2 regions of the Alteromonas sp. MmMcT2-5 genome follow, and region 1 is predicted to be linked to the other one. Evidence: riboswitches for the same ligand, from Rfam matches in the RefSeq annotation. Region 1 holds a riboswitch; the other holds the start of a gene.
What was found. Region 1 has a riboswitch for thiamine pyrophosphate ahead of MHN09_RS01170 (TonB-dependent receptor). Riboswitches for the same ligand answer to the same signal wherever they lie in the genome.
Positions count from the first base shown of each region.

Region 2: it holds a riboswitch for thiamine pyrophosphate, as region 1 does, so the genes downstream of both, thiC (phosphomethylpyrimidine synthase ThiC) here and MHN09_RS01170 (TonB-dependent receptor) in region 1, are expected to answer to the same signal.

Region 1 is NZ_JAKRFB010000001.1:251,242-267,144, forward strand. It holds gene MHN09_RS01155 (tetratricopeptide repeat protein) at 1-499, shown strand, start outside; gene MHN09_RS01160 (GNAT family N-acetyltransferase) at 729-2,990, opposite strand; gene MHN09_RS01165 (hotdog domain-containing protein) at 3,050-3,475, shown strand; TPP riboswitch at 3,606-3,709, shown strand; gene MHN09_RS01170 (TonB-dependent receptor) at 3,765-5,855, shown strand; gene MHN09_RS01175 (hypothetical protein) at 5,873-6,136, shown strand; gene pnuC (nicotinamide riboside transporter PnuC) at 6,136-6,780, shown strand; gene MHN09_RS01185 (phosphotransferase) at 6,737-7,588, shown strand; tRNA gene MHN09_RS01190 (tRNA-Trp) at 7,800-7,876, shown strand; gene MHN09_RS01195 (alanine acetyltransferase) at 8,170-8,898, shown strand; gene rimI (ribosomal protein S18-alanine N-acetyltransferase) at 8,907-9,407, shown strand; gene MHN09_RS01205 (hypothetical protein) at 9,536-9,832, shown strand; gene MHN09_RS01210 (DMT family transporter) at 10,061-10,990, shown strand; gene MHN09_RS01215 (LysR family transcriptional regulator) at 10,998-11,894, opposite strand; gene MHN09_RS01220 (hypothetical protein) at 12,136-12,405, shown strand; gene MHN09_RS01225 (DUF2955 domain-containing protein) at 12,583-13,614, opposite strand; gene MHN09_RS01230 (HlyD family secretion protein) at 13,624-14,697, opposite strand; gene MHN09_RS01235 (MarR family transcriptional regulator) at 14,694-15,149, opposite strand; gene btsR (two-component system response regulator BtsR) at 15,370-15,903, opposite strand, start outside.
Region 2 is NZ_JAKRFB010000005.1:57,885-73,787, forward strand. It holds gene MHN09_RS04890 (GGDEF domain-containing protein) at 1-875, opposite strand, end outside; gene hemC (hydroxymethylbilane synthase) at 1,072-2,010, shown strand; gene MHN09_RS04900 (uroporphyrinogen-III synthase) at 2,074-2,805, shown strand; gene MHN09_RS04905 (uroporphyrinogen-III C-methyltransferase) at 2,806-3,978, shown strand; gene MHN09_RS04910 (heme biosynthesis HemY N-terminal domain-containing protein) at 3,975-5,150, shown strand; TPP riboswitch at 5,262-5,373, shown strand; gene thiC (phosphomethylpyrimidine synthase ThiC) at 5,648-7,558, shown strand; gene thiE (thiamine phosphate synthase) at 7,555-9,156, shown strand; gene MHN09_RS04925 (HesA/MoeB/ThiF family protein) at 9,149-9,943, shown strand; gene thiS (sulfur carrier protein ThiS) at 9,940-10,149, shown strand; gene MHN09_RS04935 (thiazole synthase) at 10,151-10,921, shown strand; gene thiH (2-iminoacetate synthase ThiH) at 10,918-12,051, shown strand; gene MHN09_RS04945 (threonine/serine exporter family protein) at 12,281-13,507, shown strand; gene MHN09_RS04950 (DUF697 domain-containing protein) at 13,607-14,755, opposite strand; gene MHN09_RS04955 (YcjX family protein) at 14,758-15,903, opposite strand, start outside.

The DNA.
Region 1 (15,903 bases):
GCAGGGCTATCTAGAGAAAGAGTCAGAAATAAAGACGCTTGCTCAGCTTTATCAAAGTAACGGTATGCCTTACAAGGCGGCCAAGTTGCTTGAAAAGCACGTGAAAGAAGGCTTGCTAAAAAATGATGCCGATATGTTAGCAAACGTAGCTAATGCTTATCACCAGGCAAAGAACTTCAAAACAGCTGCCGACTTGTATGCACAAGCTGCTGCTAAGAGTTCAGACCCTGAGCATTATCGTAAGCAAGGTACACTTTTACTTGTAGCGGAAGACTACAAAGGCGCTATTAAAGCACTAGAGAATGCTCTAGAGCGTGGTGCTGAAGACCCTGAGAAGATTCACTTCACGTTAATGGAAGCGAACTTCTACGCAGGTAACTTCAAGTCTGCTTACAAGCACGTACAAGAAGCTAAGAAAGATCGCTCTCTACGCCGCAACGCTGCAGCGTGGGAACCTTATATCAAGGAAAAAGCGAAGAACCGCGGTATTAGTATCTAATATGTGGTTTTAGCAAAAAAGCCTCCCTTTGGGAGGCTTTTTTTTGCCCTTAATTTAGTAAGTGAGCTTTTCTCGAATGGGGTTTTATTTATAGGGCTTTAACACCAGTCCGCATAGGTCATTACCCACTCAGCTAGAATTAAAATGTTCGTAATCGCGGCTTGTTAACGCAGGTATAGTGGCTCTACGCCAAGCTGATTATTTGTACTTTCAGGCTACAGACTTTCTATTATTTGAAAGCAGGCAGAAGTGCTTCTCTTATAATAATAGTGACTTCTTTTAACCCACTTGCTTTTAGGTTTTCTTCGTTGAATGTAGAAACAAGTTGCTTCGCATTCATATCTGAATGTGCAAGTACTTTTCTGAGAAAGCGCTTCGTGTTAATGATTTCAACAAGACGCCATAGCGTATACAGTATTGTGTTATTTGGCTTGTTCAGTTGAGTATTTGCGCTTGGTGTAGGCTGAGTCTCTGCATAACGCGCAATTTTATGTAATATCGGCCAAACATCATCTAAAGTGCGTGTGCCTTGGGTAAAATGTACTAACTTTTCTACATAGATTGTCAGTATGCTAATTGGCACGTTGTCTAACTGGTTATCGAATTTAAAGCTCTCTTTTAGCGCTACCAATTCAGAAAGCAGTTTTTTTGCTCTGTTGGAATGAGGATATAACGCTAGTGCACTGGTTTCGCCACTGGCTTTATTAGGCTTTCGCCCATAGTCTACAATCTCAAATCCATTTCTTTTCCAAAAACTGTCTAACTTAAGTGTCGTTCCATAAGAAGTACAGATAGCGTCAATACTTTGCTTCTTGGCTTCATCACTAACTCTTTGTAGCAAGTAACTGCCCATACCCTTACTCTGCGCAAGCGTATCGACGGCAATACGGTTAATACGCCAATATCTAAACGTTGCTGTTTTTGCATCAGCAGACAACAGAGCAAGTCGCTGTGCACCTAAATGCCCTTTAGGACGACGCTTTCCAGACGCAATCCCCAATGCGGTATCGTTCAGGTAGTCGCTACCTTCAGCGTTTATGATTGCAGCACCTATCACGTTGTCGTTGAATTTAAGTATGGCAACAAGTACATCCGGGCTATCCATCAAGCGCATAAAATCATCGGGCGTAGTTTGATAATGGGCTAATGAAAGTAGCGACATTATTTGCTGAAGCGCCTCTTCGGAAATGCTTTTAAACGAACTTATGGAAAAATCGTAATCTATCGGTGGGTTAATACTGTTTTTGAAATTAATCTCGCCAATATTGCGCGCCGCATCTCTGTCCTCAAATAAACAAGTCGTATTGAAAAAGGCTTCAATGGGATCATGTTCGAACCATCGTAACGGCGTTGATAGTCTTAAATGGATAGCTGATGGCGGTAAACTAGGGATGAGTTTGTGAATAAAACCACTGCCTGAACCTTCATAACCCAAAAGCGTAGTACTAAGCACCCACTGCTTGTGGTTGGCTATGATCCGGTATACATCCGGGAGGGGGATTGAAGCCGCTTCATCAACAATTACAACGTCGTACTTTTCATCTTCTGTGGTATATAACAAGGCACTGTCAGGGGGCACCCATTTTACACTGCCAAACGTCGCTGCCTCATTCTTATCACCAAGGAATAGTTGGGTTTGAATGTTAGCGGTGGATGGTTGTTGTGTTCTGACACCAGCTATTTCGTACTGTTGAATACGTGAAAGCACGTTCTTCACATTATCAAAGCGTTCACTGGTTAATAGTACATTTTTACCCTGTCTGATTAGGCTTTCAATGAATATACCTAATAATGATGACTTGCCTCTGCCTCTTGGGGCGGTAATCAGCGCGTTTAGTTTATTAAGTGAGTGTGCTTGATATAAACGACTGTATGCCTGCTCTTGCTCTTCTGATTTAAATAGTGAGCCTCTATAGACGTTTGATGTTAAGCCTTCGCTAATACGGTACATAGCCGTATCTGGAAGCGTGGTTTTTTCTTCAGTGTGAAATGCCACGTAGTCGTTGTTACGCAGGTGCTTTATAAAACGTTCGAGGTATCGACTCTGTTTAAGCGTAAACCCCTCCGACAGGAACGAGACCGAAATATTGTTAACCCATTCACTCAATGCAGGGCAAATAAGTATTAAACAACCACTGCGTTTAACGATACCCGCCACTGCCATCACGTCGCCAGGTTTGAATGAATCGCGACAGTCTAATGTGGCAATGTCACATTCGCTCCCCAGCACTTGTTTGCGGTTCTTTCCCTTAAGTGTATCGCCAGCAAAATTCACAACGCTTATAGATGAAACTTCATCTACAAAGGCTTGAACGCTACGTATGGCAGCTTCACAAAAATCATCATTGCCAGATATTACAAGCATTCTCCGGTGAAGCGGGCAAGTCACGTTTGATAAGTGCGAAGCGTGAGAGCTTTTTTTGCAGCCATTTTCGCCGCTATTTTCAAAGTAGGGGGCTAATAGCCATTCGCGTAATTGAGTTAGCGCCATGAATCAGTTTTTTCGGTATAATCTAACGCTATAGTAGCGATTTATTATGAGGAATTCGAATGCGCTTTCTTTCTCGGCGTCTAGTTATGCCAAACGACCTTAATTACGCCAATTCTTTGTTCGGTGGCCGCGCGTTAGAATGGATAGACGAAGAAGCTGCAATTTGGGCTATTTGTCAGCTAGAAACTAATTGCTTGGTAACTAAGCATATTGGTGAAATTAGTTTCGAATCACCGGCTATGCAGGGTGATATCGTAGAGTTTGGTCTAGAAACTAAAGCTGTAGGCCGTACGTCTATTACCGTAAGCTGCTTGGTACGCAACAAAGCAACCAAGAAAACCATCTGTTTTGCAGACGATATCGTTTTCGTAAAGGTTGACCCTGGTACGCGTCAACCGACGGCACACGGCAAAACGTTGGAAGTTTTAAAAGCACAAACTGACGATGAAGTACGTCGCCTAAATATGAATATTGACGCTGAATAGCCCTCAGCTTTCAACGCCTTATATCATATATAAAACCTTACGTTAGCTTAACGTCTTATCTGCTTGACGGCGTGTATCGAACTGGTAGACTCCGTCGCAGAAGTTGAGTTTGCTAGTTTGAGCAGCGCAACACTATACCAAGGGGTGTCCGTTTTCGGTCTGAGATCCACATTCGTGGGAACCCTTAAACCTGATCCGGATAATACCGGCGTAGGGATGGTTCACAATATAGCCTTATCACCTGCCGTTAGACCCGGATCTTTTTTCTTAAATAAGAATAAGAGATCCCATGTATAAAACACTTTTCACACTTTCACTGCTTGCTAGTTCCGTTGCGGCCTATGCGCAACAAACCAATGTAAGTAACACTTCAGATAGCACGCCATCAGATATTGAGCGCGTCATCGTATCTGGTGATTTTCGTCAAACTACACTCGACCAGTTAAGTGCTAGCGCGACCATTTTAGATCAAGAGCGTCTTCGCAGTAGACAGCCGAGCCATATCGACAGTGTGCTAAACAGTATTCCAAACGTAAACTTTGCAGCTGGTGCGTCTCGCGGCCGCTTCGTGCAAATTCGCGGTATTGGAGAGCGTAGTCAGTTCGCCGAGCCTATCAATCCTTCTGTAAGCTTTATCGTCGATGAATTTGATTTTTCAGGCCTTGCTGCGGCAGGTCTTATTTTTGATACTAAACAACTAGAGGTATATCGCGGACCTCAGGCTACCTTATACGGCACAGGTGCATTGGCCGGAGCGGTTAAACTCTCCAGTAATGACGTGGGTAGCGACGCCCCAGACTACGTTGAAGCCCGCATTGGGAACAAAGAGAGTTACCGTATTGAAGGCGCCACTGGTGATGATATCAACACGGATTGGGGCTATCGTGTTGCGCTGGTTCATAATCGCAGTGATGGCTTTGTAGAAAATACGTTCTTAAATAGAAGCGATACCGCGAATATCGATGAAACCGCACTGCGCTTTGCCGTTGAAGGCAGCGTAGATGAGCGAACCACACTTGCACTTACTTATCGCTGGTACGATATCGATAACGGTTACGATGCATTCTCGCTAGACAATGACAACAAAACGCTGTCTGATGAACCAGGATTTGACGAACACCAAACCCACGCTGTTAGCGCGCGCTCTACAACCAATACAGCAGCGGGCGACTTTATTCTAATTGCCACCCATGCTTCTCACAATATTGCTTATGGCTACGATGAAGACTGGACATTCACAGGGTTTCACCCGTGGGGTTATACGTCTTTTGACGCCTATTTTCGTGATGTAGAAACACAGACCGGCGAGATGCGTTTCGTGTCCTCTGACAGTGCCGCACTTTTTGATGGTATGACTGACTGGACAATAGGCGTATTTTATAAAAGCACGGAAGAAAAGCTGCTACGTCAGTACACTTATTTGGATAGTGACTTTGCCAGTGAATACACGCCTACGACGACCGCTATCTATGCTCAGACTGAAAGTCGTTTGAACGAAAATTTAGTACTTGTAGCAGGGTTAAGAGTAGAAAACTACGATTTTGATTACGCTGATAACAACCAGCTTACTCGCGCGTTCGACACCACCATGGTAGGCGGGAAAATCGCGCTTCAGTATACACAGGGCGATCACTTCTATTACGGCAGTATTTCACGCGGATATAAAGGTGCAGGTTTTAACCCCGACAGCCGCGTGAATGACAATCAGCGATTCTTCGACGAAGAGTATAACTGGAACTACGAAGTAGGCGTTAAGGGCCCATTATTTACACCTGACCTAATTGCTCGCGCTGCAATTTTCTATATGGATAGAAAAGATACTCAGGTGAGCGATTTTGACGTTATCACTCGTGATGACGGTACGGCAGGGTTCGTAGATATTATTGATAATGCTGATTTAGGAACAAACAAAGGAGCCGAGCTAGAGCTTAGCTGGATTGCTAGTGATGCATGGCAGCTTGATGCAAGTGTTGGTTACCTAAGCGCTACCTTTGAAGGGTATACGCTTGCAGACGGTACTGAAGTGTCTGAGCAAAGACAGGCTCAATCACCTAAGTGGACCGCAAACCTGTATAGTGAGTACGCACTTACAGATAACATGCTTTGGCGTGTAGATGTAGATTACAAAAGCGAATACCGTTTTTCTGACGGCCATGATGTAACCTCGCCAAGTACTACGCTGGTTAATTCGGAGATTGTGGTGCTACACGGTGATTGGCAGACATCACTGTGGGTACAAAATGCGTTTGATCGTGAGTACTACACCCGTGGGTTCGGTGGTTTCAGCAACGACCCTCGCGATGAGTATGCTTTCGATGAGCCATATTACCAAATAGGTAACGGTCGTCAGTTTGGCGTTACTGTTAAGTACGCGTTTTAAAATAAAAGGAAACAGACATGCAAGTTATGGTTGAACTGTCGTTGTACCCATTGGTTAACGAATACATTCCACCTATTCAAGATTTCATTGATAGGTTAAATAGCTATAGTGATATTGCAGTTTCAACAAGTTCAACCAGCACGCAGGTTACAGGTGACTATGGTGTGGTTATGAAAGTACTTGGTGAAGAAATGCAAAGAACCCATGAAGAAGTGGGGCAAGCTATTTTCGTGGCCAAGTTCTTAAACTTCGATGCCATGCAATCTAGAAAATCATCTTAATGGCTAGCTTTTTTTCTGAGTTTACCTCACAAATTGCCGCTACTTCGCTTTTAGAGTGGGTAGCGGTTGTCCTCGCTATTGCCTATGTGCTGTTAGCCGCAAAACAGAACAGCTGGTGTTGGCTGTGCGCTTTTGTGAGTACCGCAATTTACACCTGGCTATTTTGGCAGGTGACTTTGCCATTTCAGTCTGCGCTTAACTTCTTTTATATGATAATGGCGGGATACGGTTATTATCAGTGGTCGAAAGGAGCGGAAGATGGCGATGTTAAGCCAGTGCTTCATTGGCCGTTCTGGGCTCATTTGCTCATTGTGCCGAGTATGTTATTGCTCGCTTGGGTTCTGTCTGAGGTGGCAGGCTCACAGTTCAATAGTGAGTACCTACTATTAGATGCGAGCATTAATTTATTGAGTGTAGTCACAACATTTATGGTGGCGCATAAAATCCTGCAAAACTGGGTTTATTGGTTTTTCATCAATTTAGCGTCCGCCTATTTATACCTGCAAGTGGGTTATGCATTATCTGCTTGCCTGTTCTTAGGCTATGTTGGTTTTGCGGTATTTGGGTATTACCAGTGGCTAGTACAATATAAAAAACAAGGTGAACAGGTTGGATATCATCGCCACGCTGCAAAAGGCGCTTAATCTTAGCGACAGTGCGAAAATTTCGTCACACCCTGCTGGAGCGGTAAATCACGTTTACCGCGTTCAAGAGCTCGCAGATAGTCAGTTAGCCTTGATAGCAAATAATCTTCAAAGTAGTGGGCAACTAAAGTCGGCTCATAACCCTGTCGACTTAGCGGTGAAATGGATGGGCGATGATGACTTTAGTGGGGTTAATCGTGCGCACCAATTTGCTTTGCAGCAACAGCTTTATAGGTTGGGAGTAGCGCCGCAACCTATATGGTTAAGCGATGATGAAACCATCTGGGTTGAGCAGTGGCTAGAGCACAGTGACAGTGCGACGCTTTCAATGCTTGAGCTGGCCAACACCCTCGCTCGTATTCATTCTTTGCCCATTACCGCTAGGCCATTAGATTTAGCATCAAGATGGCAGCATTATATTAATGTTGCACAGCTCGATATGAGCAGTGAGCTTTATCTAAAAGCCCAATCATTGCGGAAACAAGTAATAAAAAGTGAACAAGACGATGACGACTATGTGTTATGTCATAATGACTTGCTAACAAATCACTTATTACTGAGCGCAGATAACTCACTCAAAATTATTGATTGGGAATATGCCGCCATGGGAAACCGCTACTTCGATTTAGCAAGTTGCTGCCTTATCAATAAACTTGAAATCAATGAAAGTAGAGAGCTCGTTAAGCATTACGCCAAGCTAATGAATATCGATGAGCACGACGCGATAGCGAAATTTGATCTGCACACCGAGATTGTCGCTATCACTAATGACCTGTGGTTTGCTGCGCTTAACGCCAATAAGGTCTAATTGTCATAAACTGCTCCGCATTTAAAAGTGACGCTGCATAGAAGTCGGTTTAAAAGCGGGCAATAAGACAAAACACAGGTGATGGATAAAGCCTATTTGGTGTTATTCGATTGAAAAAACAGCGCATTGCGTGTTAATTAAGCATGCAGTGCATGGTAGTGATAAAAAGGCTTTACCTTTTTAATGTCATCCGTATAATGCACAGCGCGCTAGGGGTGTAGTTCGAATTGGTAGAACAGCGGTCTCCAAAACCGATGGTTGGGGGTTCGAGTCCCTCCACCCCTGCCACTTTCTCTTCTTGTGAACGTTTACGTTCAAATCCTAAATCGTTTCTTTGTTAAATTCTTCTTAAATTTTATTGGTTTCTGTTGCTAGTGCTTAATTTGCTGCAGCTGTTTTATTTCCTCTTATACAAAGGGCTAGGTATTCTAAATTCGCGAATAACGCTTATGAATTAGCGCTTGAGCATCAAAGAGCAAGTACAATCCAAGCAAAAGAACGCGATAGTTATTCAACCAAGCCTGCAACTTTAGTAAACTAAACAAATATAATGAACTATTCACGTTAGGTGTTTTTACGCAATGTCTCTTACTTCATATCAGCAGGCGGTTTTACAGGAAATGGGGATCCCTGTTTGGATCACCAAAGACGCCTACACTGAGCTAAAGCAGGAAGACCAAGCGAAACAAAACAACGCCAATGCAGCACAACGCAACGTCGGCAGTACAAATAGTTCATCGACACAGTTACCCTACAGCCAAAACGCGCAAACCAATAAGCCGCCTTCAAAGCCAATATCTCAAGAAGAAAAGCAATCACGGCTTGCTCAGTTGAGAGCAAATGTTGGCAGTAGCGCGAAAGATAAGGCTAAGCCTAAAGACGGCGGGGCAGCAAAACTTTCCCCACCTGGCGGGTCGCACAATGACGGGAAAGCAGGGCAAAGCGAAACAGGTGCTTCACAGTCACACAACATTTCGCCGTCTTTCGACAATGCGGTTACCTCGCAAGAGTCTTTAACAAAGTCTATTGGCGCAAAAGGGCCGGTATCGCCTGAAGGTATCCCGTTAAGTGCCGAACAGAAAGCTAAATCACAGCAATGGCTGAAGGACTTGCAGCTAGCCTGTGTTCAGTTGGGTATACCGTCACAGTGGGCTAACACCATAATGATTGGCCGTGCGCTATCGGTAACCGAAACGGCCATTGTATTGCCAGCCACACCGCTAAAACTCTCAACTGTGCAGAAACGGGAACTGTGGGCGCAGCTTATCAGCGCAGCACGCGAATTAAACCACTCCGCTAACGGCCAGTAGTCGCGTCGATGAAGTTAACAATCGTACCGCCACAAGGCTTTAACGAGCACATTGAACTTGCGCATGCTATCCATCAAGAGGCACAAGTGTCGCCTTGGAAACTAAGTACCTTCGCGGATTGTTTCACCAAACCCTATTACGGGGTGTTTGCCTTTGAAAATGACAAGATTGTTGGCTATGCCATCATGCTTGAAGTCGTTGATGAAGCTACGCTGATGGATATTGCGGTAGACAGTGGCGCAAGAGGCAAGGGGGTAGGTCGCGCTTTAGTTGATTTTGTCATTGAGACATCGGTAAAAAATGCAATGCGTGAAATGTGGCTAGAAGTGCGTGAAAGTAACCATACTGCTATTGCGCTTTATGAGAGCTCGGGGTTTCAGCATATAGAAACCCGCAAAAATTATTACACCGTAAAAAATAATGATAACGGGCATGACAAGAGTAATGGAAACAGCGCACAAAAAGAAAACGCTAAAATCATGAAGTGGACAAATCCCACCTTAGCCTAGTGTTTGTAATCCTAGGCATATACGTTTCGCGTATATCAAAGCATTATCTGAACTCAGCATACGCTTCCAGACCATAGCCGTGCGTGTTTAAATTAGAACACGTCCCCATCAATCAAGGTAGAAATAGCATGGCTAAAGTGCTCAACAAGGCTTTAATCTCATCAAAACGATTTGCTATAAATGTGGTTACCTACAAAGAGGGTCATAGCGTGTTAGAACATAATGACCCTATGGGCAGCGGGCGTTACTTTAAATTTAATGTAGTACTAAAAAAGCCGAAGCGCGGCGGTCAATTTTGGGCAGAGAAAGTCATCTTTAATCTCTTTAACCGCATTTACTTTTTTCGGCCAGATAAGTACATGCACAGCGTTAGCAAAATAGAAAAAGGGGAGCGGAAGCTGCTGTCTGTTGCATTGTACCTATAAGTCATAGTGTTTATCAGTGATTAACCACCCGTATAGCAAAGTTTCCACAAGGTTTTAAAAAGTTGACCATTTGGTCGATAAATTGGCGTCTTTGCACGGTCAGGAAGGTTTTAATCCCTTGCTAATTCACTTATATTTGCGCCCTCAAAATTCTCCGCCTACATTCAGCTTACCAGGCGGTAGAAACTTCTCTTAACGCAGTTCGTGTAATTGGATTTTTTAAAACGCATGTCTTCATCATCGGTGGCGGAAAAAGAGCAATCAAAAGGCATTAAAATGCTTTTGGTTGCGGTGTTGTGTTTAGGACTTAACTGGCCAGGCATGAAATTAGGGCTTGAGATTGTAGGGCCTGTATGGATGGTGTGCTTGCGCTTCTTGTTAAGCCTTCCCGTACTCGCGCTGTTTGTACTTATCACCAAAAAACGTTTACCGGTGCTCAATCGTAAAGATCGCTCGGTGGTGTTTGTCGTTGCCTTTTTCCAGTTTATCCTATCAATGGGGCTTATTACTGTCTCACTGCAGTTTATTCCTGCCGGCACGGCCAGTATTCTTATTTACACTACACCGCTTTGGATGCTGCTTATCGACACTCTATGGTATCGGCAACGTCCGCCTTCTAAGCGATTAATTCTAACCGGTATATCTACCATTGGCTGTGCAATGATTTTATTTGCTTCGGGACAACCGGGCGCATGGCTACCGCTCTTTGGTATGTTGCTGGCATCTGCATTGTGGGCGGTCGCTATTCGAAGAGTGTCTTTTCATAAGTGGAAGGGAAGCGTCATTGAAGCTGTCTTCTGGCAGTTTACCATCGCAGGTTTCGCCATGCTTGCTATTGCACTGATAGTTGAACCAACACCTAATTTTGGGGCTTACGATATAAGCGATTGGTTACTATTGGCGTACATTGGGCCAGTGGCAACGGGTCTCGGTTTTGGCCTCATGGTAGCGGCGGGGCCTAAATTACCCCCAGATAAAATTGTTCTTATTAGTACACTCACTCCGATAGTGGGTTATGTAAGCTCTGTGATATTGCTTAAAGAAACGCTGCTGCCTATGGTTATGGCCGGTGCAATATTGATGATAGCTGCGCTAATAGTAAATGGCCTTCCTCAAAGCACACTTAAAAAGATATTAGGTAAAGGCCACGCGAAATAAAGGTAAGTTAAAGAGTTAGTCGAGGCTGTATAAAATCTAAAAACGCAGAGATACGAGACGATACTGCACTATTTTTATAGTATACCGCTTGTACCGACTCTCTGCGGTTTGGACTGACGATATCGTCGCGAAATAGCGCTACCAGCGAGCCTGCACTGATATCTTTGTGTACCATAAAGTGAGAAAGTAACGCGATACCTTGACCTGCCAAGCACAGCTGGCGAATAGTTTCGCCGCTTGACGCACGAAGACTGTACTGCAAGTTAATATCTTGCTTGAGCGGCCATTTATTTAGACTTGGTGAGTCGCTAAAGCCAATCAGTTTGTGTTTGTTTAGCGTGCTAATTCCATCCTCACCTTCAGATATGGGATATTTTTCAAGATACTGTGGGCTTGCCACAATATGCAGCTTACTTTTTCCTAAACGTCTAGCGTGCAAGTTAGAGTCGCTTAAATCACCAATACGTATTGCGATATCGGTTTTATGTTCCAACAGGTCGATAATGCTGTCGTGACTGGTGATATCGAGTGTTATGTCAGGAAATGCTTCTCGAAATTCACCCACTAACGGCGCTAGCTGGTGGAACACAAACGGGCTCGCAGCATCAACCCGAAGCTTTCCAGAAGGAGCCCGCTTTAATAGCCGTAATGCTTCTTCACCTTTTTCTAATATATTTAGCCCGTCTCTGGCATATTGCAGGAAAAGCTCACCTTCTTCTGTTAATTCCAGCCGTCTGGTAGTGCGATTCAATAGAGTTACATCTAAGCCATCTTCAAGACGAGTAACTGCTCTACTAACTTTTGCAACCTGCTGATTGAGTAGATTGGCAGCACTGGAAAAACTACCTGTATCCACAACGGTTAGGAACGCTTCTAAATCTTCAGTTTTTGATGAGACTGGCATCGCACACCTTATATTTTCAAATATCGCAAAAGTATTTTGTCATTAGTACTGTTTTTTGCAAATAAATTTATCGTCAAACTTTACGCACTTTATTAATGGCTTTCAAAAAACGGTGTAGTTATTCGTTCTAGAAGCCATGGTGGCGTTGTTAATCAAGCCATCTCGTTAATTACTTTTCGACGCGAACGGGCCAGACTATGCGGCGTCACTTGTACCGCTTCTTGAAGCTAATGGTCACGTAGTGAGTATTCTAGGTCGTATTGAAGTGCCTGTTGATGCGCCTTTCACGCGTACTATTTCTTATCATGAGATAGCGCTAGGTGCGCTGCATGATTATGGCGATTTGTCACAGTGGCAGCGTTTGGTGAAAAACGGTGAGGCTCTACTTGAGCAAGTTGCTGCGCAAACGTTGGTTGTCGAAATACCTAACGTGTTTGAATTTGATAATTTGAACAACGCGCTGCAATTTTCAAAAGAAGACAAGCGAAAGGCAGTGGTTGCGGTTTCATAAAGCCGGAATGATTAAGGTCCTTCTCTATCCTTAGCGATCTAAAAGGCTTCCTCTGCTTGCCTAAAGGCTTCGACGATATCGTCGAAGCCTTTTTTATTGGGTCAACAGGCCCTAGAAGTAGCAAATCAACTTTTCGTCCACAAATTTTAACCAGTAAGCGTTATAACTACAGGCCTTCTAAGTAAACGTGTGGTGTCGTGTAGCCTGGAATTTGTTAAGTAGACTGTGTACGACATAAATTACGCACAGGCTAAGTGCAATAGCTACGACTACTGATGAAAAGCGATACAGCGCACTATAAATAATATCCTGTTGTGGAGAGAGTGACTGGCCGTACAAAATGCCAAATGTGGTAAGTACGCCAAAGCCAGTGCCAGCACCACCACCGCTAAGCACATGCTGGCGGCTGATGAAAAATACCAATATCCATAAGCTGAAACTTGCGAAAAACAACGTGTCACTGTAGTTGAGCAAAATGAGCTGGGCGAGCAGGGCAAGATTACATCCAATTAGCGTGCCCAGCGCTCGCTGCCAGCCACTCAATGTGGCTCCTTTCCAACACAGTGGAAAAAGAATCAATACACTTGCTGCTTGTGCTGATATCGAATCTACTAAGTCGAAGGTTTGAAATACAGCAAACGATAGCGTGGCGACAGTGGTGCATAATATGACTTCGTGGCGAATACTTGCTTTATCTTTTGCCGCTTTGGGTAAAGGCGTGCGCGGCTCCTCATCGGGAAAAACAATGTGCAAAGCGAATGCAATTATCAATGCCAACAGAATTGCACCGATGTTTGATATCACTAATGCGTAGATATCTATTCCATCGCTGCTGTAGCTGGCAAAGTGTAGCTGCAGCGAAAGTCCTACAAGGGAAAACGCACCGAATAAATACAGCGTACCTTTACTCATTTGCCAAAACAGAAAAGCGAAAGTGATGGCGATTAGCGGCGTGATCAGCAATGGATGGCTTCCGAACAAGCCGTATACCACTAAAACAGCCGCCGCCGGAAAGATAGTTGCGGCAAGAAATTGTCGAATAATGTGACCATTTAAAACGGCTACCAGTCCAAGCAACAAAATAGGGTACAAGGTAAAAAATATCGGATTAGGCCAATCCAGCGCTTTCGATATAGCAAAGCCCAACGTGGCGCCGGAGGCGATCCTAAGCATCTGCTGGACATCATTTTTACTTAGCTGTGAATCCATAATTTAAGTCTAATAAATGAAGTGCAGCAGGCTTATAAAGTGAATTTGAATGTTCGCTGCCACACTTTCAATAGGGTTGTCTGGAACTATCTGCACGGTAGCGCGAGCGCCACTGGTGAGGTGGCTTAACGATATTTCTTGTTCTTCAAGCTTAATGTGGACACGTTGGCGCTGTGCATCTCGTACCCATCGATTCGACTTTTCAACGCTTGCAAGGGTGCCGTTGGCGGCAAGTTGGCCGTCGCTTACACCAGCTTCAAATTCTTCCACTTTAGCTTCAAATACTTTACCCGGTAGTGCATCAAAAACGACGTTAGCGCGAATGCCTTCTTTTACATTGGCGAGTGATTTCTCTCGAAAATCTGCAACCACATCTAGCGTGTTATCGACAACTGAGGCAAGGGGCGTACTTTGTTTAGCATAAGTGCCTTGAGTTACCTGCATGTTTGCCATTATGCCGTCATGCGGTGCTTTAATTTTGGTATAGGCTAAGTTCAACTCTGCCCGTTTAACCGCATTTACCGCTTCTAGATATTTTAGGTTTTTGTCACCTTGCTCACCTCTTGCAACAACTTGCTGGTTTAGATCGGCTTCAAGCGCACTAATTTCAGCTTCAGCGCTTTTAAGTTGCGCGTACGCTTTGTCCACGTTTTGTTGAGATACCGCTTTAGTTTGAACTAAGGAATTGAGTCGTTGAAATTCACTGTTGCGTTCGTCGTAAACCGCCGATGCAGCCTCTATCTTTGCTCTAATCGCTTCCGCTTTCGCATCTATCTGAGCATTCTCTAACTCCACATTTGCCAAATCAATTTGCGCCTTTTCAAGGGCAATTAGGTAAGGTGTCTCATCTATAACAAATAAAACCTGCCCTTCCTTGACGGTTTGGTTATTTTTGACAAGCACCTCGTTTATCGGCCCATTTATCTGAGGAGAGATTTGCGTGACCTGATGATAGACTCTCGCCTGTGGTGTCATTGGCATGCGTATATCTGCAATAATAAAGTAGATAAAACAGATGGCAAAAGCGACTAAAGCCAGCTTTATGTACCTAGCAAATTCCTGATCTGGGGTTCGTTGACTCACTTAAGTGACTCCAATAATTTTGCGGCATTAACTTCAATTTTTTGAACACATTTAGCCATAATGCGTAACTCTTCTTCAGATACTCCTGCGTACACTTCATCTCGCAGCGCCATCAATGTACTTTCGATATCATTCATTCGACCTTTGCCCATATCTGTGAAGTAAAGTAAGCGACTTCGTTTGTCGTTAGTATCTGTAACGCGTTTGATTAACCCGGTAGTTTCGAGCTGTTTAATTGTGCGAGTTAAGCTAGGCATTTCTATTTCCAAGCTTTCAGCCACCATCTGTTGCGTACAGCCCTCACCAAGTAATGACATATGAATCATTACGCGCCATCTTGACTCTGTAAGGTCGAGATGAGCGACCGATTCAGTGACAGTTCTTCTGCACTTTTGCGCAGTGCGGGCAAAAAGCGCAATAAGTTGAAGTGGCATAGGTTCTGAAAATGACATGTAAAAACCGTTAATTTAATTAGCATGCTAACTATTTTATTTGTTTAGCATGCTAAGTAAATGGCATTGAGATGAGAAAGAGATTTTGCAAGTTGAGCGTGAATTGAACGGGGGAAGGCTCTCCATTGAGCAGGAAAATGGGGAAATTTGCCTTACGGTGCCCGAAAATCAGGCATACTCTCTCAGTCCTTTTTAAGTTAATGCAGCCTTTGTGGAGTGATTAAAGCGTTAATAACGACTTTAGCTTTTTGAGATATCGACGGCTCACGGGAACTGAATCTCCCGTCTTCATTAGAAGCGTAGCAAGGCCATTATCCAGGAGTTTAATTTCCGCAACGCATGATAACCTCACCAAGTATTGACGGTGACATCGAACAAGCGCGGTTCTCTCTTCTAAGGTTTTCAATGTGAGCTGCGTGTCTGCTTGTTGTTCTAGCGATCTAACATGTACGCCCGCCACATCGCTGTAAGCAAAATGAATATCAGATTCGGGTAGCAGTAATATGCGCTGATGACCTACGCAAGGAATATGTACTAACGTGGGGGAGGCAATAGCGTCAATGTCAGTTTGGGGCTGAGTTCTCTTTTTAAGCCTGGCAACTGTTTTATCAAGCCGCTCTGGTTCCACAGGTTTGAGCAAGTAATCAAACGCGTTATCTTCAAATGCCTGAAGGGCATACTGTTCAAATGCGGTGACCAGCACAACATAAGGCATGGTGTCTAAATCAAGCATAGCCAGCATATCGAGTCCAGA
Region 2 (15,903 bases), on a different contig from region 1:
AATTTTACCGCTTGGCTCAACGTTGCATGAGGGAATAGGACCAAAAACTCTTCACCACCGGTTCTTGCCACCACGTCAGTAGTTCTTACTGCTTCTTTCATTAGGCGAGTGATGTGTATAAGCACTTCGTCACCAATATCGTGGCCATAGGTATCGTTGATTGTTTTGAAATGGTCAATATCTACCACCACCGCACTTAATGGGAAATGAGCACCGGGATCTTGCATTGCGCGTTCAAAAAAAACAGCTTCAAGAAACCGCCTATTGGGAAGTTTTGTAAGTGGATCGGTATTAGCCTGACGCATGCGCTCTAAATTTTCACGCAGCATTTCTTTTCTGCTTTGATGCCAGAAATTTTCACCTATAAAGGCGACGCAAATGAAACAGAACGTAGCGATTAGGAAACGGGAAACATGTTCTGCTGGGTACTCAGCCACTATTTTTTCTTGATTGTAGAGCATAAAAATAGCGATACCCAGAGTTACTGCCACGTAAACCATAGCGGGCTTAAAACGCACAACAATTATCTGAATAAAAAGCAGGGGAAAGATAAAATAAAGCCCGGTGTTATTGAGGCCGCCGGTGTAAACCAAGCCGTTTATGGTAAATGCTACCACTAAGCCTGCTAGATAATAGAAGACATCAACGCGAGGGAACATATGGGATAACGCCACATTGGCGTACACAAAAGCAGCTGACCCCGCCAGCGTTCCAACGAGCAATGGGTTGTTTGTACCCATGTTGATCCACGCCATAAACGCCATAATGGTGCCACCAACATAAGATATGAAATATAGCGTTAAGCGCCTTCGTTTTGCTTCCGCTTCATCTTGCTGGGCACTTCTAAGTAATTGACGCAACGACGAACTGTCCATAAAAAGACTTATCTCCGCATTTAAAACTAATTAACCATTATTCCTTTCAGCATAGACTGAATGTTCAATAATAACCAAGGAGAAAACTGTGCCTAATTTCAAACATTAATACAGAAAATGCGTATACTACGGGATATATCGTATGACGTTATGTGATACATCGTTTTAGTTTCTTTTTATATAGTTTGGAATAGCCATGAGTCACCTCAACACTACCCGCACCGTTCGAATTGCTACTAGAAAAAGTGCTTTAGCGCTTTGGCAAGCAGAGTATGTGAAGGCAAAATTGTTGGAGCATTATCCGTCAATGACCGTTGAGCTTGTGCCTATGAGCACGCAGGGCGACAAAATTTTAGATACACCTCTGGCGAAAATTGGTGGTAAAGGACTTTTCATAAAAGAGCTTGAAATTGCCATGCTTGAAGGCCGTGCCGATATTGCCGTGCACTCTATGAAAGACGTACCCGTTGAATTTCCTGAAGGTTTTGGCCTTCACGCTATTTGTGAGCGAGAAAACCCGTTCGACGCTTTTGTTTCAAATAACCACGACAGTTTAGATGCCCTGCCCCAGGGCGCAGTAGTAGGTACGTCTAGCCTTCGCAGACAATGCCAAATTCGCAAGTATCGCCCTGACCTTATCATCAAGGACCTGCGCGGAAACGTGAATACTCGTCTAGCCAAGCTAGACGCAGGTGAGTACGACGCCATTATCTTAGCTTCTGCTGGCCTTATTCGCCTTGAAATGGAATCTCGTATTCGCATGCCGTTACCCGCTGATATTTCACTACCCGCCGTTGGACAAGGTGCCGTAGGTATTGAGTGCCGTAACGACGATGAAGAGCTAATTAAGTTGCTACAGGCGCTGAACCATACGGACACCAATACACGCGTTACTGCGGAACGCGCCATGAACGAGAGATTGGAAGGCGGCTGCCAAGTACCTATTGGTAGCTTTGCCACGCTTGATGGCGATGTGCTGACACTAACCGGTATGGTTGGTAAGCCAGATGGTTCAGAACTGCTCTTTGCTTCTGCTACAGCGTCGCGAGAAAAAGCCGCAGATATTGGTGTTGAAGTAGCGGAATCCCTTCTTGAGCAAGGTGCCGGTGAAATCTTAAAGGCGCTTTATAACTAAGTTATAGTTTGTCGAATGCGTGCAGGTTTACGCAGTAAAATAAAAGGATGAAAATTCGATAGTATGTTGCTGTTTACACGCCCACTGCCAAAGTTAAAAGCAAGCGCTTCTGCCTTTGAAAAAGCCGGAATTGACGCGGTAGGCATTGCCACGTCTAACATCATTGATATTTCGTCTGAAAGAAAAGCTGCTGCAGAATTTTTAGCGTCAAATGCAGTAAACGCAATTGTTGTTACCAGCGTATATGCTGTAGACACCGTTATTGAAGGCTTACGCGAAACGGCTAACGAATTACCATTGATCATAGCTGTGGGCGATGCCACTGCACGAAAATTACAAGCGGGACTTCAGGCGTTTTCATCGGCGCAGGTTGCTATTCCCGAAGCCCATACATCCGAAGGTATACTGGCAATGCACCAACTTAATGAGGCAAACTGTCAGCATGTCGTTATCATTAAGGGTGAAGGTGGGCGCGACGCCATAGCCACAGGATTAGACGAAAAAGGTATTTTAGTTAATAGCTTTTGCGTTTATAAGAGAGAGCAACTTACAAGCCCAATTTACACAAAACGGTGGAAAATGGGCGAAGTTAGCGGCATTATCGCTACAAGCGAAGCAATGGCACTGCAACTAATTGCGCAATTTGGCCAAGCACTTAAATCTATTAAATGGTTAACAGTGAGTGATCGAATTGCCAAAACCCTCACTAGCCAAGGCATTAAAGAGGTAGCGGTTTGTCAGCGAGCCACCGATCAGGCACTCATCGCCTGGGTAAAGGATAACTGGGAGTATTGAATGGCCAACAACAATGAAAGTAGCCCACAAAAAGAGGAACTCGTGAAAGTGGAAGCTGAAAAAGACGTTATCGAATCTTCTGCCACGCACAGTGAATCAACACCATCGGGTGCTGCTAAAAAGAAATCGTCGGGAAATGGTCTACTGTGGTTTGTTGTAATCATCCTTTTCCTTATTGTGCTTGGTATGGCTGGCGCAGGTTACTGGTATTACATGCAGCAACAGTCGGCAAGCAAGGACTCTGAATCTGCACTTCAAACGACGACCTCTCAGCTAAACACTATTGAGCGTGAGCGCGCTGGTCTTGTTGCCTCTATCGACAAAGTAGCTCGCACCAACCAGACGTTAGAAAGCACGGTAGCCGAGTTAAAAGCGCAAAACGAAAAGCTGACGCTGCAAGCTGAATCGACGCTTGAGCAACTAAATAATATGGAAGGTCGCCGCCCGGCAGACTGGCTCATTGCTGAAGCTGATTACTTAGTTCGCATGGCAGGCAGAAAGCTTTGGTTGGAAAACGACGTACGCACAGCAATTTTGCTGCTAGTTAACGCAGATAAACGCTTAAAGTCGTTGGCCGACCCATCGGTACTTCCGGTTCGCGCAAACCTTGCTGAAGATATTCAAACCTTACAACAGCTTAACCCTGTATCACAAAGTTCCGTCGCTCTCGCGCTTACAGGCATGATTGCTCAAATTGACAAACTGCCACTTGATACCTTCGAAAAACCAGAAGACGCCAATGCAGAAGACACGACCTTATCGGAGTCAGCTGACGACTGGCAGGAGAACCTTGCAAAAGTGTGGCGTTCACTGGTGAACGATTTTCTTACGGTGAAAACTATTGAAGGCCCGGTTGAACCAGTGCTTTCACTAGAAGCCCAGTTCCTAGCAAAAGAGCAGCTTCGTCTGCAGCTTATGCACGCGCAAACTGCCGCGCTTCAGGGCGATGCAGGACTTTACAGCCAGTCGCTTCAATACGCTCAAACGTTAATTATTGAAAAGTTCGACACAGAAAAAAGCCAGGTAACGGGTTTTGTAGATGCACTACAAAACCTCATTGCTACCGATATTTCGCGACCTATCCCAACTGAGCTAGCGTCACAAAAACCGCTAGAGCGTTTACTGGATAGCCGCGTTAAGCAGGTGTTCGGACAAGGAGCTAGTGCACTATGAAATGGTTAGCTATTGCCCTTGCGGTATTAGCCGCATTCGTTGTTGCACTAATTGTTGGCCCAATGTTGTTAGGCGATAAGGGCTACGTACTCATATCACTGGGTAATACCGCTGTTGAAATGACGGTGATTAGCTTTTGTATTTTAGTGATAGGTGCCGTCATTGCCTGGTACGTACTATCTCGACTTGTATTGTGGGCGTTAAGCCTGATCACAGGTTCACATAAATGGTTCGGCACTTTGGGTGAGCGCAAACGTAAGCGTGCGTTTTACGACGGCTTACACGCAATGGCTGCAGGTGATTTTGATACGGCTCAAAAGGCGCTAAGCAAAACCACCAACGGCGATTTCGAAGGCGTTAACTATTTGGCGTCAGCGCAAATTGCTTTTGCCAATAACGATTTAGCCAAAGCCCGTTATTTCCTTGTTCAGGCAACTGACTTTCCAAAAGCGAAAGTAGCCGCAACGGTCATGCACGCGCGTATTGATATGGCTGAAGAAAAATACGATGCGGCACTAGAGAAACTTAACGAGCTTGACGAGCAAGACCGTGAAAACAAGCAAGTTGTGCAGTTAAAAGCGCAAATTCTTGCCAAGCTAGGTAAATGGCAAGTACTTCAAGAAAATTTGTCAGGCTGGCGTAAAGCATTGCCCAAAGCAGACTACACTACATGGAGCCAGCGCATCGCCAAAGGTAAGTTTGCCGAAATTGCCAGCAAACAAGGCGCTGTCGAGCTTAAATCGTATTGGGAAACCCTACCTCGTAAGCTTCGTCACGACGATGCTTACCGCGCGGCCTACATTCAACAGTTACTTGACCAAGGTATGCATGCCGACGCACAGAATTTGCTAGTTGAATGGCAAAAACGTGGCCCGAATAGCGCCCTGTTTCCGCTGTTCACGCAGCTTAATATTCCTGATGCATCGCCATCACTACGACTGCTTGAAAGCTGGATAAAGCAAGACGAAGAAAACGTGTCGCTATACTCCACGCTAGGCCAAGTTGCATTTAACTCAGGCGATGATGTGTTGGCAGAAAAAGCCCTGCTTAAAGCCACTAAAATGAAGTCGCGCAAAGAAGACTTATTGCTGCTGTCTGCAATTAGCGAACGCAAGCACGACACAGCCACTGCACTTCAGCTTTACAAGGAAGGTCAGCAGCTAGCCAGCTAGATGAATATTCATTTAGCTTTCTGGTAGTACTTGTATTACCCGTAAAATTGAAGATATAGTAAAAAGGAATTCTCAATTCGGGTTGTTTCAACAACAACCCGAATTGACTTAAACAACTTGTCGGAGTGCTTCACTGTTAACCCAGTAAGCTGAGACCGCGAAAGTGGGATCCGTAGAACCTGATCAGGCTAATACCTGCGAAGGGAACAAGAAAATACAATGTGCACAATGTTAAACCGTAGTTTAGCGTTGTGAAGCGAAGTTGTTTTGCTGTTGTTGATATAGACACACCCATGACGGTGCTGCTCGTCACTCAAGGTAAACTGTTTAAGTTTATCGCCAAGTCAACATCAAGGGTGTAAAGGGCTGCAATCACCAAAACCTTTACCAACAATCTCGCTAAAGTAACGGAGTTATCCCCTTCTACACTTACACTTTGTATTCTCCTTCACTCCTGACAAGCATTTTTAGAACCTAAATTTACAAGGTAAAATGCTATGTCGAACAGACGCGAACAGCGCCAACAAGCACAACAATTCATTAATGAACTTGCGGGCGAAGCTTACCCAAATTCAACACGCCACTACGAGTGTGGCAGCCGTGACGATATTCGTGTGGCCATGCGCCTTATTCACCAACACGACAGTTTAGTGGGTGGAACCGAAGACAACCCTATTTTAGAGCCGAATCCGCCCATTCCTGTGTACGACACCTCTGGCCCTTATGGCGACCCGCTAGAAAACATAGATGTACACAAAGGTTTAAACCCACTTCGCCAAAAGTGGATTGAAGAGCGCAGCGATACCCTTGAATTAGAGGGCGTTTCGTCAAGCTTTGCGAAAGAGCGTGAAAACGACATTTTTACCGAAGATTTCCGCTTTATTCGCAGCCGCAAACCACTAAAAGCAAAAGCAGGTAAAAACGTAACCCAGCTTCACTACGCAAGACAGGGCATTATTACCCCTGAAATGGAATACATTGCCATTCGCGAGAATATGGGCCGCCAAGCCATTAAAGATGCCGAACTGACGCAACAGCACAAAGGCGAGCACTTTGGTGCGAATTTACCCGATACCATCACGCCAGAATTTGTACGCCAGGAAGTGGCCGCAGGCCGCGCCATTATTCCATGCAACATCAACCACCCCGAGTTAGAACCAATGATTATAGGGCGTAACTTTCTAGTAAAGATTAACGCCAATATTGGTAATTCAGCAGTCACCTCGTCTATTGAAGAAGAGGTAGAAAAGCTGGTGTGGTCAACGCGCTGGGGCGCCGATACCATCATGGATTTATCTACCGGCAGAAATATTCACGAAACCCGAGAGTGGCTGCTGCGAAACAGTCCTGTTCCTCTTGGCACCGTCCCCATCTATCAAGCGCTAGAAAAAGTAAACGGTGTAGCCGAAGACTTAACGTGGGAGATGTTTAAAGACACCCTAATTGAGCAAGCTGAACAAGGCGTAGACTACTTCACCATTCACGCTGGCGTGCTGCTTGAGTACGTACACCTTACCGCAAAGCGGGTAACCGGCATTGTATCGCGCGGCGGTTCGATAATGGCAAAGTGGTGCTTAAGCCACCACCAGCAAAGCTTTCTGTATGAGCACTTTCACGATATTTGCGAAATTTGCGCTAAGTACGATGTGGCGCTGTCGCTAGGTGATGGCTTGCGCCCTGGTAGCGTAGCTGACGCTAACGACGACGCGCAATTCTCTGAATTACGTACCCTTGGTGAGCTGACGAAAATTGCATGGGAGTACGATGTTCAGGTAATGATTGAAGGCCCGGGGCATGTGCCAATGCATATGATTAAAGCGAACATGGAAGAGCAGCTTAAGCACTGCCACGAAGCGCCGTTTTATACCCTTGGCCCCCTCACCACCGATATCGCTCCTGGCTACGATCACTTCACTTCAGGTATAGGTGCCGCCATGATTGGTTGGTATGGCTGCGCAATGCTGTGCTATGTAACACCTAAAGAGCATTTGGGCCTACCTAACAAAGAAGACGTTAAACAGGGGCTGATCACCTACAAAATTGCAGCCCACGCTGCCGACTTGGCGAAAGGACACCCAGGTGCACAAATTCGCGACAACGCCATGTCGAAAGCTCGTTTTGAATTCAGGTGGGAAGACCAGTTCAATTTAGCTCTCGACCCACATACCGCGCGCGCTTATCACGATGAAACCTTGCCGCAGGCGTCTGGCAAAGTTGCGCATTTCTGCTCTATGTGCGGCCCTAAATTTTGCAGCATGAAAATTTCTCAGGAAGTGCGCGATGTGGCTAAACAAGCACAGCAGCAAGAGTTTGAGAAAGAAAAAGGTATGAAAGAGATGGCCCAGGCCTTCAATCAGTCTGGCGCAGAGCTTTATCACACTGCAGATAGCAAGGTAGAGCTACCATGATGGCGAAAGCGTCCATAAGCCCTGCATCCAACAACCTCACCACTGCACTTCCTGTAGTGTGGTGTGTGGGAGGCGTTGACTGTAGCGGTGGTGCGGGCGTTACCCGCGACGCCATTACATTGGCCGATCTGAACATCCATGCTTGTGTGCTCACTACACAGCTTACCGTCCAGTCCAACTCAATCATGCTTAGTAAGGAAAGCATGTGCGCGTCGGCATTAAATCAGCAGTGGCAGGTGCTGTTTGAAGATACCCCGCCACGCGCTATTAAGATTGGCGCTATTGCTAATGATGAGCAAGCGCTGTTGTTGTGTGCACGTATTCAAAAAACATCTAACCCTCGCCCCTTCGTTGTATGGGACCCTGTACTGTCTACCTCGTCCGGTGGCGTGCTGAGTGAGTTAAGCGAAAGCGTAGTTGACGAACTGTTGAATACGGTAGATATCGTTACGCCAAATATCGATGAGCTTGCGTGGCTCACCCATTTGCCTGTTGTTGATGAAGCGAGCTTGCTAACTGCAATCAATCGGCTAAGGGGTAAAGGCGCAAAGAGCGTGTACGTGAAAGGCGGTCACGCCCACTGGCAAAAAAATGTAAGCGATATTTTTGTTTGTGCCTCTCACACTCTTCGTTTTAGCCAGCCGAAATACGCTAACGGCAACCTTCGCGGCACAGGCTGTATGTTAGCCAGCGCATTAGCGGCATTCATTGTGCACGACTACTGCATTGAAGACGCACTTACGCTTGCTAATGCTTACGTCAGCGAAGTTCGTGGCCATACACTACCAAAGCAATGCGCAGCGGCTAACGCAAACGCCATAAGTAACGAATTAACCGCCTACTTTGCACGAACCAACGGCTTTCCCGCAAAACCAGAGAGCTTTCCGCTGGTGACCTTTCACCAACGTGGTGCCACTGCCAATGAAAAAGAGCGGGATAAGGATACCCTTCTTGAAGCCTCGTCTTGTAAAGAAGGCCACTTTCCTGCACTTACTCATACTCATTTAGGCATCTACCCTGTAGTGGATAGCGTGCAATGGATAGCCCGCCTCTGGCCAACGGGCGTAAAAATCATGCAGCTGCGGGTTAAACAAGGCTCCCAAGAAGACATTCGTCAGCAAATAAAAGAGGCAATAGAATTGGTGAAACACACCGACTGCCAATTATTCATTAATGACTATTGGGAGCTGGCCATAGAACTCGGGGCTTACGGAGTGCACTTGGGACAAGAGGATATCGACACCGCAGACCTAAACGCCATCCGTAGTGCGGGTTTACGGCTTGGAATATCAACGCACGGCTTCGCTGAAATTCAACGTGTTCGCGCTTTAAACCCATCTTACATTGCCCTTGGTCATATCTTCCCCACCAATACCAAAGACATGCCTTCGAAGCCTCAAGGTGTAGCACGATTAGAAAAATATGTGCAGCTTTGCGATGGCATTCCCACCGTTGCTATTGGTGGTATTAACTTATCGCGCATAGGCGATGTAGCTAAAACCGGCGTTAACGGCATTGCTGTGGTAAGTGCAATCACTCAGGCAGAACACCCGCTAAAAGCCTACCAAGCATTGGTTCAGGAGGCTGGATTTGCTTAGTCATTCAGCTACTCATTCACTTAGTCACTCAGTGGGCCAGCAGTTAGCGCATCAGGATATACGTCGCTACAGCAGACAACTTTTACTTGATTGCATTGATCACGACGGACAGCTTAATTTGGCGAGTGCACACGCTGTTATCGTTGGTTTAGGAGGATTAGGCAGCTTAACCGCCCGCTATTTAGCAGGCGCAGGCGTGGGCAACATTACACTTATAGATGGTGACACCGTCGACATTAGTAATTTGCAGCGCCAGCTAAGCTACAACGAAATGCACCTGGGCGAGCTTAAAGCCAAGTCGCTTTACAATGAACTGCGTAAAGTGAATTCGCATTTAAACATACAGTTTAAAAGCTTATTTGCTGATAGTAACAACTTACCAACATTAATTGCATCAGCCACCTGCGTGCTGGATTGTACCGACAACGTGACGGTACGAAGACAGATAAACCTGGCCTCGTTTCGCGCATCTATTCCGCTTTTTATTGCCGCAGCCAGTGGGCTTACCTGGCAAGCGCTGAACTTGCCTCAAAACTCAGCCACCTGCGGTTGCTACGAGTGTTTAGTGAATAATGTTGCCGTACGCGAGGATTGCGTTAGCAAAGGCGTACTGGGCCCAGTAGTAGGCATGGCAGCATGCCACCAAGCTACCCAAGCCTTGTTATTTCTGGCAAGAGGCTTCGATGCCGATATTAAATGGGGCCATTACGTAAACGCCCATGCAGGCCAAGGTACGCTTCAAAGTTTCAAGCTTCCCCCCTCTTCTTCTTGTGAGGTATGCCAATGACCCAAATTAATATCAACGTGAACAATCAACCAATGAGCGTGATTTCTCCTATATCACTTAGTGAATTAATTGCTCTTAAACAATTGAAAGACGAAGGCACCGCCGTTGCCAAAAATGCCGCCATTATCAGCAAGAATGAATGGCCAACAACCTACTTAAGTAACAACGATACCGTGGATATCTTCACCCTAGTGGCAGGAGGCTAAAATGCTAACACTCGCAAATCACACCTTCCCTTCCCGCCTGTTAACTGGCACTGGCAAATTTAGTAACCCGGACACCATGAAAAGCGCGGTACAGGCAGCCAAGAGCAGCATGGTGACCTTGGCAATGAAGCGTGTCGCCAGCCATAGCTCACAAGATGAAACGCTTTCGGCATTAAAAGCATTGGGCGTTACTCTTTTGCCGAACACGTCGGGAGCTAAGAACGCAAAAGAAGCCATATTCGCCGCCGAACTTGCGTACGAAGCATTAGGTAGCCCTTGGGTGAAGCTGGAAATTCATCCAGACCAACGCTACTTGTTGCCCGACCCCATCGAAACCCTGCTTGCCGCAGAGGCACTGGTTAAAAAAGGGTTTCACGTTTTGCCTTACTGCGGAGCAGACCCCGTTTTATGTAAACGCTTAGAAGAGGTAGGCTGCGCTGCCGTTATGCCATTGGGCGCGCCTATTGGCAGTAATCAGGGCTTACAAACCAAACCCTTTTTGCAAATTATTGTTGAGCAAGCGTCGATACCCGTCATTGTAGATGCAGGCATTGGTAAGCCAAGCGAAGCTATGGCGGCCATGGAGCTGGGAGTAGACGCAGTATTGGTGAATACGGCCATCGCCACGGCTAAGGACCCAGTTGCTATGGCAGCAGCTTTCGCAAGTGCCGTAGAAACGGGGCGAAAAGTCTTTGAAGCTGGACTTGGTGCTACCAGCAGTTTTGCCCAAGCCTCTAGCCCGCTTACCGCCTTTTTGGAGCCGGCGGTATGAAGGTAGCGCAGGCATTAATGCAGCAAGACTTGCCGCATGTGGCCATGTCGATAAACAGCAAAACAGCAGGCGACGTAGAACGAGCGTTAGGTAAAGATACACTTTCTTTAGACGACTTCATGGCGCTGATCTCTCCCGCTGGCGCTAAGTACTTAGAAGCCATGGCCTATCGCGCTAAAGCAATTACTCGCCATCGCTTTGGCAATACCATGCAGCTGTTTGTACCTTTGTATTTATCAAACTTGTGTGCCAACGAATGTACCTACTGCGGCTTTACAATGAGCAACAAAATAAAGCGCAAAACCCTGTCTATAAGCGAAGTGTTGACCGAAATTGAAGCCATCAAAGATTTAGGCTTTTCACAGGTGTTACTGGTTACTGGCGAACATGAAACCAAAGTGGGGATGGAATATTTTGAGCAAACACTAAGCGCCATTCGCGAAAAGGTGAGCTACCTTATGATGGAGGTACAACCTTTAAAGCGCGAGCAATATGAAACCTTGAAGCACCTGGGCTTAGACGCGGTGTTAGTGTATCAAGAAACCTACTCACCGCAGCATTACGCTAATTACCACACTCGAGGTAAAAAACAGGACTTCCTATGGCGCTTAGAAGCCTCCGATCGCATAGGGAAAGCCGGCATTGATAAAATAGGCATTGGCGCACTACTGGGTTTAGGCGACTGGCGGGTTGATAGCGCCATGACCGCCCTTCACGGCAAGTTAATACAGCAACACTACTGGCAAAGCCGTGTATCTATTGCTTTTCCGCGCCTTCGTAGCTGTGAAGGTAACAGCACTGGCGGCAACGCCCTCACCAACAGTAAACTCCCTAACGAGCGAGATTTGCTGCAGCTAATATGCGCCCACCGCATTTTTAACCCACAAGCAGAACTCTCGCTGTCTACCCGAGAGTCGGCAGTATTTCGGGATGGCGTAATGCCACTTGGCATAACGTCTATGAGTGCAGCGTCGCAAACACAGCCTGGCGGTTACAGCGCCCCATCGAAGGCACTAAATCAATTCGATATTGACGACAACCGATCTGTATCAGATGTCGTGAGCGCACTTTCAATGAAAGGACTGGAACCCGTATGGAAAGACTGGATGCCGTTTACAGAACGTGTTTAAGCGCAAGAATACCTGTATTTTTCGTTTGAAAACTCGCGCTAAAATAGCGCACTTTTAATGGATTAATCGATTAGTTTTTGTAAGGGAAAATAAGAGAAAATTTGTTTTGCTTTCGTGCAAAACCCTCCGTACAATCCGCCCAAATTTTAGCCAGACACTTTACCTATGCGTCTGGCTTTTTTGTCTCATTTATCTCATATTAGATTTATCAAAACTAAAGGGCAGTGCGTTGGATACCGTTGAATTTATTCAAATTCGTAGATTTATAGTGAAGCTAGGCAAAATGCTGCACAAGTACGGTACCCCTGCGTTCCGTCTTGAAGCTTACCTTGGCGAAGTCGCTAAGTATTTAGGTGTACACGCTTCATTTATTTCGACGCCAACTTCACTCACTTTTGTTATCTGGAGCGACCGTCACGAAGACGAATATAACCACGCTGCGCGTTTGCTTCCAGGCGAGCTAGACATGAACGCGTTGTCGCTCACCGATGAACTGGCCAGCGAACTGCTGTCGGGCAAATTAACCTTAAGTGAAGCTGACAAGCGCTTAAATGAAATAGATGCCATGGGCAGCCCTTACGGTAAATGGGTTACAGGCGTAGCCTTTGCTATGGCCACCGGCGCGTTTGCTATGCTAATGGGTGCAAGCTGGAGTGAAATTGGCTGGTCGGGTGCCTTGGGTATTGTGGCTTATCTTTGGACCTTATGGGCACAGCAGTCTAAACGCGTAAACTTGATGCTAGAGCCTGTCACCGCGTTCGTTGGCGGCATTCTTGCCTGTGCTATTGGTCAATACGTTGACCCTGGCATTAACATTCCGCTGGTTGTGCTTTCATCGGTGATTGTATTTGTACCCGGACTAGCGCTGACAATGGGCCTTGCCGAGCTTTCATCGCGAAACATGGTGTCGGGCACGGCTCGTACTATGGACGCCATCATGCAGCTGTTTAAGCTGTATTTCGGTGCTTTTTTGGGTGTGTCAGTGGGCTTTAGTGCATTTGGTGAAAACGTGTATACCCCTGCAGAATCGCTGCCTTACTGGGCTACTTGGCTAGCGGTATTCTTGCTGTGTATTGCCCTAGTTGCAATATTCAGAACGCGTATTAAACACATTCCATGGGCATTGGCAGCAGCATTTATTGCCTACAGTGCTACCGCATGGAGCTCTGACTACATGAGCCCTGGGCTAGGTGCATTCGTGGGTGCATTTGCGTTAGGCATTTTTGCTAATGCGTTCACCCGCATTGCTAACCAACCCGCAACTATTGTGGCTATGCACGGGCTTATAGTGCTGGTGCCGGGGTCTAAAACCTATATTGGCTTGAACTCGTTTATGACAGGCCAAGACTTTGTGAAGGCCGACCATTTGGGGCAAGAAGTATTTCTTATCTTTATGTCGCTAGTGGCGGGATTAATCTTTGCTAACGTAGCAGTACCCACTAAAAAGGCGCTATAACGTAATGACTGCAACCTTTTGGGGCTTTCGCTAACACACCGTTGTTGTAATTTGGCTGCTCAAAATCACTAGCGCAGCCTAACAAGCAGGCAAGACGTGCTATTTAAGTAATTTGATCAACGCTCGCCCTAAACGGGCGTTGAGCGCACCCGCAGCAATCGCTTCAGCTGAATTCTCCATAAACTTCGCTGACAAGCTGCCGCCAATTTGATTGGCAACTTCGTCGGTAGCTAAGTCAAACACGCCTTGCGCCGCAATGTTTTGCGCCAACACTTTTAATAACTTCCAGTTCCCTGCTGTACTTGGCCTTAGTCCATACACGCGGGCCATTCTACGAATGGTACGAAAGCTAATCCATACCACAGCAAAAGTTTGAATAAGATTATTTGGGCTTATAAATGCAAGGCTTCCGGCGGTCACCGACTCTTTATTCAGCACTTTGTGCGCCTTTTCCTGAACAGGTTTTAGTACCGTGTCTTCGTACAGACCTAATCGTTCTGGGCCTGACATATCGTCTTGAAGCTGCTGCTTATAACGGTCGAAACAATGCGCCGCGTAAGACCCTCGTGAAAAGCGTTTGCCGTGCTGACTTAGCACGCGATCTATTTTCTGTGGCGATGCTTCTGTTCCCGCTGATGGATTTTGTTTCGCTGAAGGCTCCTTTTGCGCTGAAGGCTCTCCTCCCGCTGAAGGCTTTTGTTTCGCTAAGGGCTCTACCCCATTACTAGCCAGCAAATCTCGGATAACGCTTGCATCTTCCATTGCCGTATTTACTTGCTTGTAGCCTCGCCACTCTTTAAAACTCAAAAAACTAAAGCAGCTAACAAACCCAACTAATAGCGCGCCTAGTACACCTGTACCGATGGGGTGTTCAGAAACGTTTGCCGCAAGGGTGGTATAAGCTTCAAAAACGAAAAAGCCAATTAATGAAACAACGCCAAATCCTAATGTTGCCGTACCTAACGACAGGCCACCTTTTTTAGTATCCACTTCCCATACATCCTCGGTAACTTGTTGCGGGAGTTTGGTTTCAGGCTGCGCTATGTCTAAGGTTTGTGTTTTAACTTTGGCTTTGTACTGCGGTTTTGTTACCGCATCACTTTCATTGTCATTATTAGGTTTACCATATCCAGTCACCGCATTATGCTGCTCTTCCTCACCGACATCGCCGTAAATTGCATCGCGTCTAAGCGTAGACTGGCTTATTTCTTCTGGGCTTTCGTCAAATGTATAAGGTTTATCGCTCATTCTTACTCTCCTTTGCCCAGTAAAAACTGAAGCAATCTATCTACGCCCTTACCTGCTAAAATACGCGCCTTAAAATCGCTAGGTACACTCACATCAGGTACTGGAAAGTGGCTACCCTCTTCCATCTCTTTCAGAGTGCTGGGAATAGGTTCGAACGTAGATTCTACATAGCGGCCATCAGTGTCTTTGTAACGAATAGCATCATCATTACTACCTTCATCGGTTACTTGCATGCTAGACACTAAAAAATGCTCGAATTGTATGGGTTTACCGTCAAACCGTGCTCTCGCCCCTTCGGTAATTTGGGTAAGTAAATTAAGTAAGTTAGCGCGCTGACTTACAGGCACTAAATCAGACTTAGTGGCCACAAACGCCACTCTGCCTATTTGTTCTTTTTTCAGCACATTGCGTGAAAACCACGTGCTTTGCCCGTACACAAAGGTGTCGGCCAAATGACTCAGAGTTTCTTTTAACTGATACAAATGCTGTCTGCTGTAGTTAAGCCCTTCAAACAAATCGACAAGAATTATCTGCTTGTCGGTTTCTTTGAAAATGGACTGCTTCAGCGGCGTTAACCACCCACTTTGGAATTTAGCAAAGTGTTTGTCGAATATCTTAAACCAAGGATGTGATACATCGCTGGTGATGCTAGACGGAAGCGGCGTAAAACCAAAGGCCTGCCAATCGAAGTCGCTCGATTCCAATAAAAAACTGCCCGGCTGAAGAAGAGATATGCCGTTGGCCTTCGCTTCTACCAAATAATCGCGATAGGCATTAACCAGCAACTGAATGCGCTGTTCGGTTGGCTCTTGCTCAAAATCAAACTGATTAACAAACGCTTTCCACTGGTTGGCAAAATACTGCTGCGGCCCACTGCTAAGCTGAGCCCACGCAGAGTCTGACCAATGAGCATAGGTTTTACTTAGCATGGGAATGTCGGTCACCCATTCTCCAGGGTAATCGATAAACTCAAACACCACATCGCTATGAGGCAGTACATGACGCTTCAATGACGCGGTTTCTTTTAAACGCACCACCAGCTTAAAACCGAATGCTTCTTCGGTGGCTTTAGGCCATTGGCCGTTTTCAAGATCAGCAATGTTCTGTATATGCGGGAACGGTTTGTAGCCTTCAATAGGCTCTATGCG